Regions from separate parts of the Phaeocystidibacter marisrubri genome, predicted to be linked through region 1. Evidence: riboswitches for the same ligand, from Rfam matches in the RefSeq annotation. Region 1 holds a riboswitch; the other holds the start of a gene.
What was found. Region 1 has a riboswitch for S-adenosylmethionine ahead of F8C82_RS08035 (OsmC family protein). Riboswitches for the same ligand answer to the same signal wherever they lie in the genome.
Positions count from the first base shown of each region.

Region 2: another riboswitch for S-adenosylmethionine. It lies ahead of F8C82_RS03820 (homoserine dehydrogenase); the one in region 1 lies ahead of F8C82_RS08035 (OsmC family protein).

Region 1 is NZ_WBVQ01000002.1:143,811-148,241, reverse strand. It holds gene F8C82_RS08045 (gliding motility-associated C-terminal domain-containing protein) at 1-378, opposite strand, end outside; gene F8C82_RS08040 (WG repeat-containing protein) at 513-2,381, shown strand; SAM riboswitch class I at 2,477-2,581, shown strand; gene F8C82_RS08035 (OsmC family protein) at 2,667-3,080, shown strand; gene F8C82_RS08030 (trans-sulfuration enzyme family protein) at 3,077-4,252, shown strand; gene F8C82_RS08025 (YeeE/YedE family protein) at 4,255-4,431, shown strand, end outside.
Region 2 is NZ_WBVQ01000001.1:843,137-847,567, reverse strand. It holds gene F8C82_RS03825 (homocysteine S-methyltransferase family protein) at 1-530, opposite strand, end outside; gene F8C82_RS03820 (homoserine dehydrogenase) at 531-1,919, opposite strand; SAM riboswitch class I at 2,137-2,250, opposite strand; gene F8C82_RS03815 (class I SAM-dependent methyltransferase) at 2,521-3,441, shown strand; gene F8C82_RS03810 (YARHG domain-containing protein) at 4,234-4,431, shown strand, end outside.

The DNA of each region.
Region 1 (4,431 bases):
TGGAGGGTCGTTGCATTCATAGTAGAACTCATCCGTTCCTTCGGTGAGAGATAGAATCATGTGACCCGAATAGGGAAGGCCGTACTTCGTTCCAACAGTGACGGGGGTAAATTCGATACGAGCTTCCCAGCAATCTCCTTCATTCATCGATCTGCCAATAGGGGCTTGAAGTCGTTTCTGAAATTCGCGACACTTGGCGCCGTTTAGGAAGTGGACCGCTCCATTTTGAATCTCCACCTCACTACCAACTTGTGTCCAGCCATTCGTCGAAGAGAAATCCGAAGAGAAATCACATTGCGCCCGAGCAGGAGTACACCACAAGAGTGTACTGAGCAGAAGCAAAGCAATGAAGGGAGCGCAAAGTGAGTTAGGTCTCATTATTTTCGAATGTACAGAAATTGGAGGCGAACTCTTGAAAATGAATTAGTCGTCTTAGTGTGTATGTATGTAGATTTAGTAAAAGGCCATTCAACCCTGAACTACGCTGAATCGTTAAGTTGTAAATTCAACGTATGAATCGAGCTCTCCTCTTAGTCCTCTTTTGTATTTCAGTTTATCCAGTTGATGCGCAGGTATTGCTACCCTTTCAAGACCGCGGGCTCTGGGGATATCGGAACGCAAATACCGAATGGGTGATTGAGCCTCAATATGAGTATGCCAACTTCTTTTCAGAGGGGGTGGCACCTGTTCGAATGAATGGATATTATCAATATATCGATGGATCAGGCATCATTGTGTCTTCCATCTTTGAATACGCTTCGACCTTCGAGCATCAACGAGCGAACGTATATGTTGATGGTGGTTGGTGGATCATTGACAGGAATTTTAACCCGATTAACAAAGAGCCGTACAAGAGTATTTCATCGATCGATTCTAATTTCTTCAAGGGGAATTCGGATTCTCAAATCGATATATTCAATAGGGATGGCAAAATCTTGGTTACTTGTTCTTCGTTTCAGCATGTTACATCAGGAAAGTACAGAATAACCACACACGAGGATTCAGTTCCTAAACAACTGTTATTATTTGCTGATGGAACATACCGCATTGAAGTTGCGGACGAGTATGACCACCAACAGTTGACTTGGGATAGTTACCTCCTTTATTCGGAGGATTCTACTTTTTGCATAAATCAATTTGGAGATACCCTGTTTTCATTTTCGCAGAAAGAATATCATTTCCCTCAAGTAGGTGCTTATCAGTTTCCTGTTTCAGTCTATTGGATGCATGATTCCTTGCAAGGTCTTTGGTTAAGTGGATTGAAAGGAGTGATGAATTCACAAGGAGAGTTTACTCCAATTTCTTCTGATTGGAGATATGGAGGTCCCATGATGGGAAATCGTGGATTTGCAAGGATTGAAAACGGAAAGTATGTTTTGGTCAATTCTTTTCACGAAGTGATTTCGAATATGGAGTACGACGAAGTTGCCAGTCCGTTGGAGCGGGAATGGAATAGTGCTCAACCTCTGAACAGCATGGTCAGAAAAGGTCAATTTTGGTGGGTGATTGATAGTGAAGGAGAATTGATACATTCATATGTCGATACGCTCTCCGATATTCACCATTACTTGTATTCTACCACGCTGAATATTGGAGTCTTCTATTCCAATAATGGATGCTATGCTTATCATTTTAGTTCCGATGTGCTTTATGGTCCATTTACCCGGATGTATAGTGTCGAAGAATTGAATGGGGCTTGTGTATTTCTCGGTCCATATGAGAAGGTATTTTTTTTAGAATCTGGAGAAATTGTTTCAGCGGATTCTTTTATCCAATCAAACAGGAGCAATCCGATTAATATCATTTCGCGGTTAGAATTCAACTTTCGTGAAACGCAGAGCGAAAACAGGCTGAATGAAACCAAAGTAGATACTGGAATTCAGGTTCTGATTGATGTTGACCAATGGCAGTGGAGTGTGGATTCAGAGTACCTTGGATATCAGGTGTGGATCGTTAATAATAGTCCTGATTTTCGGTACATCGATCGGGAGAATCAAGAGTTTTCCATGACTATTGAAGCATTGGATATTCGAGATGGCCTTTGGAAACCAATACATGGAGATAGTTTCAAAAGTGTGCCGTCTCTAGACCAGCAGATGATCTATCCTCATGAAAAGTTTTCCTACGTTCTTCCGAGGATGACAGGAGCAATGGAAACTTCGTTGAGATTGAGATTAGACGGAGTCTTTCGCAGAGGTCAAAACCGGAAGTTTGAGTCAAGAGTGGATACTGTGGGGGGAAAGGAAGTAATCTCAATGACGATGTTAATTAATTCTCTCTCCGAGAAAAGTCCTCGTTATCGTCCGGTATACAGCAACGAAATCCCCGTCCGTATCAATCCTCAACAGTTTTGGAGTCGGTCAGTTTTGGAAATGGAATAGGAGATCACGTGATTCCTACTGCTGTGAAATTTGGCAACTTCCTGTTTTTTGCTATACATTTGTCGCTGCTAATACGGCAATACGTTTTTTACATATACTTATCGAGAAAGGTGGAGGGACTGGCCCTGTGAAACCTTAGCAACCCTTGCAATGTGCAAGAAGGTGCTAAATCCATCCTGTGAATCAGGAACAGATAAATCAAAAGAGAACAGAAGCTTCTTTTGACTATTTGTCAGAAGAAGCTTTTTCTTTTTCTACCCGACTCGATACTAATGTGCAGTTAAGATGAAGGTAGAATTAACAAGAACCGACCACTTATTTCAATTTGATGTCACCTCCGAAAATCATTCGGTAAAGGTGACCGCCAACCCCGCTATGAGCGCTCCCGATGCCGTGGGCTTTCGCCCTATGGAGCTCTTACTTTCTTCTCTAGCGAGTTGTCTTTCTATTGATGTCTTGAACATCCTCTATAAACAGCGCCAGAAAGTGGAGTCTTTTGCAGTAAAGGTGGAAGGAACACGCAGCGATCAAATTCCGTCGGTCTTTACCCAAATTGAATTGCAGTTTGAACTGCATGGCGAGATAGAGAATGCCAAAATTCAACGGGCTATCGATCTCGGATTAGAGCGCTATTGTTCCGTGTACCACTCCCTTTCGCCTTCCATCCGTGTAGAATGCTCTTATTCTTTGAACGCATGAGCCAATCGCATTTTGAAACCCTTGCTATCCGCGAACAAATGGAACGCACGGCTCAGAACGAGCATGCTGCTCCACTGTTCCTAACGTCTAGTTTCACTTTTGATTCAGCCGAGGGGGGAGCGGCACTTTTTTCAGGTGAATCCGATGGAAATCTCTATTCCCGATTTTCAAATCCAAACACCTCGGAATTTGCGAGGAAGCTTGCCCACTTAGAAGGATACAATCATGGAATTGCCACTGCTTCTGGGATGGCCGCCGTGTTTACGGCCTTTGCTGCGTTGGTGAAAAGTGGGGATCACATTGTTGCTGCGGCCAATATCTTTGGGAATAGCCTCCATATTTTGCAGGCAATTTTGCCCAACATGGGGGTGGCTTGCACTTTGGTAGAGGTAAACGATAATGCGGCTTTTGAGCAGGCAATTCAGCCGAACACGAAGCTCATTTTCGTAGAGTCGCCAGCAAACCCAACGCTCACTCTTGCTGATTTGTCCTTTCTGGGCAAGCTCTGTGCAGAGAAGGGACTATTGTTTTTAGTAGACAATTGTTTTGCAACACCCTATCTGCAACAGCCCAAAAGATATGGGGCACATTTGGTGATTCATTCTGCAACCAAGTACATCGATGGACAGGGCCGAGTGTTAGGTGGAGCGATTGTGGGCAACGAAACTGAAGTAGGCGCTTGCTACGATTTTATTCGGAGAACTGGAGCCACACTGTCACCTTTCAATGCATGGGTGCTCTCAAAGAGTTTGGAGACGTTGGCCGTTCGAATGGATCGACATTGTAGCAATGCCCAGCTACTGTGCGAATTCCTTAAGTCGCACCCAGAAGTACAAGAGGTCATTTATCCCCATGATATCGATAACCCGCAGTATGAACTGGCAAAAGCACAGATGTCGCAAGGAGGTGGATTAGTGGGGTGCGTTGTTCGTGGAGGTGCAGAGCGTGGAGCGAAGTTTTTAAATGCACTTCAGATGCACTCGTTAACGGCCAACTTGGGAGATACTCGAAGCATTGCGACGCATCCTGCTTCCACTACACACAGCAAACTTTCGAAGGAACAGCAACTGGCTGTGGGGATATCACCGGGGTTTCTGCGGTTTTCCGTAGGTCTGGAGCATCACGAAGACATTATTAACGACGTTGAACGCGCACTTGAAAAATCGAAGTAAGCATGGACTTTATCACTAAAACTATCAATGAACCATGGCCGTGGTATGTAGGTGGGCCACTCATTGGTCTGACTGTAATTCTCCTTCTGGTCATGGAAAAGAAGCAACTCGGAATTTCATCGAGCTTGGTTTATATCTGTTCCGTTGCAACACCCTTTACGTTTGATTACTTCAAGAAT
Region 2 (4,431 bases), on a different contig from region 1:
ACCATCAACAAATCGACACCTCCTTCAAGCAAGGCATCCACTTGTTCAGTATAATTCTCCACCAGTTCATCAAAAGTTATCGCCCTGAAGCCCGGATTATTTACGTCTGGAGATAAAGATGCAGTGCGGTTTGTGGGACCTATAGATCCCACAACAAAAAGTGGTCGTTCTGGTGTCGATAATTCGTCTGCCACTTCACGAGCAAGTTTAGCAGATGCGATATTGATGTTTCGCACTTCTTCTTCCAGACCATAATCGGCCTGTGAAATTCGATTGGAATTGAAGGTATTGGTCTCTACGAGATCAGCTCCCGCTTCAAAATAAGCACGATGGATGTCACGAATGATATCGGGCTGAGTTATAGACAACAGGTCATTGTTCCCTTGAAGCGGCTGGTTCCAATCCGCAAACTGGTTACCGCGAAAATCTTCTTCAGAGAGTTTGTGACGTTGAATCATCGTCCCCATGGCTCCATCAAGCACAAGAATGCGCTTACGAGCGATATCGTAAAGCTGGTCTGATCTATTCATTTAATGAGATACTGCTAAAATTGAACTCTGATCTTGCTCGAGGCTTTGTAAAGTCTGTTCCGAAAGAAGGGCTGCCGACCAAAGGCCTGTCTCTAGTAATTCCAACAGGTTGCGAATTCCAATTCGCCCTTCTACATAAGATTCCTTTACCGATCTAAATGTACCGAATACCTCTTCAAAAGCATAGATAGGAAGAGGTCCAGATTGATTTCCATTCAAATGAACACAAACCGGAAAATCATTTTCAAACTCTAAATCACTGTTTAGTTTTTTGTAGGCATACCGGTAGTCATAGGTAAGAGCTGAAATATCGCTCAACACTGCTGCACCCGTTGGTAAACTGCCAGCTCCTTTTCCTCTAAAATACTGTCGCTCTGAAAACGCTCCTTCCACCACAACACCGTTCAAGGCATCGTTTACTGCGAAAAGCTCTTCATCTGAATCTACAAAGCTTGGAAGCACATAAGCACGAACTCTATCGTCTTCCTTCCAACATCGAGCAATCAGTTTAATCCGCTGATTTCTCTCTCTTGCAATGCGTTGTAAGCGAGGTGTTATGTAGCGGATTCCATGGTGTGGAACACTAGAAGGAGGAACAACCAACCCGAATGAATGCGCGATAAGGAGTGTCAATTTAAACTTCGCATCCCATCCATCCACATCCAGCGTAGGATCGGATTCTGCATAACCTGCCTCTTGCGCCTCATTCAAAACCGAATCAAAATCTCCACCATTCTGAAGGGCTGACAAAATGTAGTTGGTAGATCCATTTAAGATTCCCTCTACTTTCTGAACCAAATCATTATCGTAGTACTCTTCCAAATTTCGAATGATGGGAATAGAGGCCGCACAAGCTGCTTCATACAAAAACGACCTTCCAGTCTCTCTCTGAATTTGGATAAGCTCTTCGAGATGTTCTGCCACCAACTTCTTATTTGCTGAAACCACATCTTTCCCAGAGCGCAGGGCTCTGGTCACGATTTCATACGCAGCTTCGGCATCATCTATCAGCTCTACAATCACATCAATATCCTCGTTGTCCAGCAACTCTTCAGGAACAGTGGTGAAGAGATCGCGCGGCGCAGTTCTTGGCTTAGAAGGATCGAGAATACAAATACGAACTACTTCGGCTCTTTTAAATTTTGAGGCTTGCAGCGTTTCGTAAAGTCCGCTGCCCACGCAGCCGAAACCAAAGATTCCAAGTTTTAAGCTTCTGTTCGACATTCTTCTTTCTTTGAGATCGTTTGTAAAAGTGATTTCACGGGAACATTGCTGTAATTCCCTCCCTCCCAGTGGATCGCCCACAAGCCTGAGCTCTTTCTGAGATCCCTCTGTTTGAATGTGGATTTCAGATCGCTGGGCGTATTCATCAAGCCCTTCTGCTGACATCCTTGGGTTGGTTGAATCCATTGTGATTCTAGTCGCATTTCTGTCTCTTTTAAATTTTTCAAAGACGCATAGCTTATCAGAAATGCAAAGTCAACTTTGGTGTACAGGAAATATCAAAAGCCGCACGAGTTGATGAAAATCAACGGTACGGCTTGTCATCTCCTGATTAAGTCAGAAGAGATATTCACGAATTTGCATGTGCAATGAAGTCTCCACTCACTCATCTTCTTCCCGCATATTTGTTGCGGAAACAGGAATTAGCACCTTATGCCGTGCGGCCAGGTTGCTAAGGTTTCGTAGGGCCATGTCCCTCCACCTTTCTAGATAAGCCAATATGTCGTAGAACGATGTCGCAAAGATAGAGGATAAAGAACTGAAAAATCCAAATCTCAGACGAAGTATTTACTAAAGTGCTGATTAACAATCTACTGAATGTCTTCTATTGATGTCAACAAAAGTCTACTTTATCTATTCTTTCGACTTCCTCGTTCGTAAATGAGGCCTTTTCATCCCATGATTGCATAAAAAATTCAATATTTACAGCCTCAATATCACTCCACCTTCAGGGTCATTCCTTCGTGGAAAGAATCTTTCAAATCGCATGACGAACGACAACATAGATCAGCATATCAACAACCTTTATAAGATTGTAGATAAGCGTACCATCTTTGAGAACTTGAACTCACCACGTTCCGTTGCCGAGTATTACCACAAAAGTGCTTTCCTCTATAAGAAGTTTCATTCTCCAGCGGGAGCCATGCACCTTCCCATAGAATTTGAAAAAGATTCACATGCCAATAAGCTCAAGTACCAAGCGGAAACGGTTCGTCTTGAGATAGAAAAACACGGCTATTCCAAGGTGTTGGAGTTAGGATGTGGAATGGGCTTCAATACCACTCATCTCGCACAATCTCTTCCAGATGTACATTTCAGTGGGATTGATTTAACTCCTCAAAGTATCAAGTTTGCGAAGAAGAGCTCCAAAGATTTGTCCAATGTAAACTTCCGTTGTGCCGACTTTGATCAGCTAGAAGTTGACTCCGAGAAATACGATTTGATTTTTGCAGTAGAAACACTGTGTCACTCTCTCGATCTAACAGCTGTGCTTGAAAAGGCTTCTCGAATGCTCAACAGTAATGGTCGGATTGTCATCTTTGACGGCTACATAGCAGATGATGCAGATCTAACCAATAAAAGATTCCTCGAAGCCTATAAAATCAATACATGGGGGTTTGCCCTCTATGAATACCAAAGCTTGGTTGAAGCGAGAAACATCGTTCATTCTACCTCACTGAAGTTGGAAAGTGAAGTGGATCTTACTCCGAACATTCTGCCCAATGTCAAGACCTTTGATCGCGGCTCTAAATCTGCCTTGAAATACCCATTGCTTCTAAAAACTTTGATCAAACTGCGAATTATCCCTTTGGTCTATATCAAACAGTTTGCATCGGGAATGACGGGAACTTACCTCCTGTATAACAACGTAATGAAGTACTACAAATTCGTCTTTGTCAAGCCCTAGAATAATTGAGCGGCTGACCATGTACTCTCTTCATTCTACTAGACTTCACTTGCACTTCAAGTATTCTCTGGCTTATCGTTCACGTGATTCATTTCGACTTGATAAACTTTTATCCTTCCGGAATTGAATCCTCGGCTCCGTTGCAAATGCGCTGATAATGCACAATGTAAGGAGTCACTACATGCGAATGGAAGCTTAGTTAGTGTTTGTGAATTGGAACACTAGAGATTGGAGCGTAAATGTTCATGAACGTTGGGGAACAAGACTTAGACGAAAATTAAAAAGGGAAATGAAGAGCTAGACAAAGTGGGAAGCAACGTTGTAAATGTAAAGCGCAAGGTGGAGGAGAAAGGAAGAGATTAAAAACTTAAGGATGAAAGGCTTAGGATAAAGATGAAAGGTTTAGAATGAGAATTATGGGCGGTAATGGAAATGAAGTTAGTTGGGTGCTCCTGCCCGGGGCCAGCTCCCGCTGCCCCAGCATCAAGGTACAAAAGCGCTGCATTGTACTTGTACGATAAACGTTTAAATACGGCTAGTTATCCACTTCTTCATTTAGACTGTTGAGAATCCGTCTTTCAACTATATTTTGTTTAATTTGAAAGTGGGGTCAGCGGGCTGGCCCCTTGGGGAATTGCCCAACCCCAGTCTCAGATTAAGGATGTAACTAAGGGTAATGCTCAAGATTACATTCTCCACTAACACTCCGAACATACCACGAATGGCTTAAACACCCTTCCTACAATTTTCAATTTTCTCATGCCACATCGCTCACTCAACACTTCTCGCCTCATGAAATACTTCTTCCCTCTGCTATTTCTTCTAGTATTTCCTTTCATGGCCATCGCCAATGATGGAGTTTATTGGAGCAGTGGTGGTGTCATCTATCCCATTCAGGAATCTCGTATTACCCTAGATAAAGAGATCCTTACTTTTAAGGTTGATGAGGACCTGGCTCATGTAAATATTGAATTCACTTTTATCAATCTC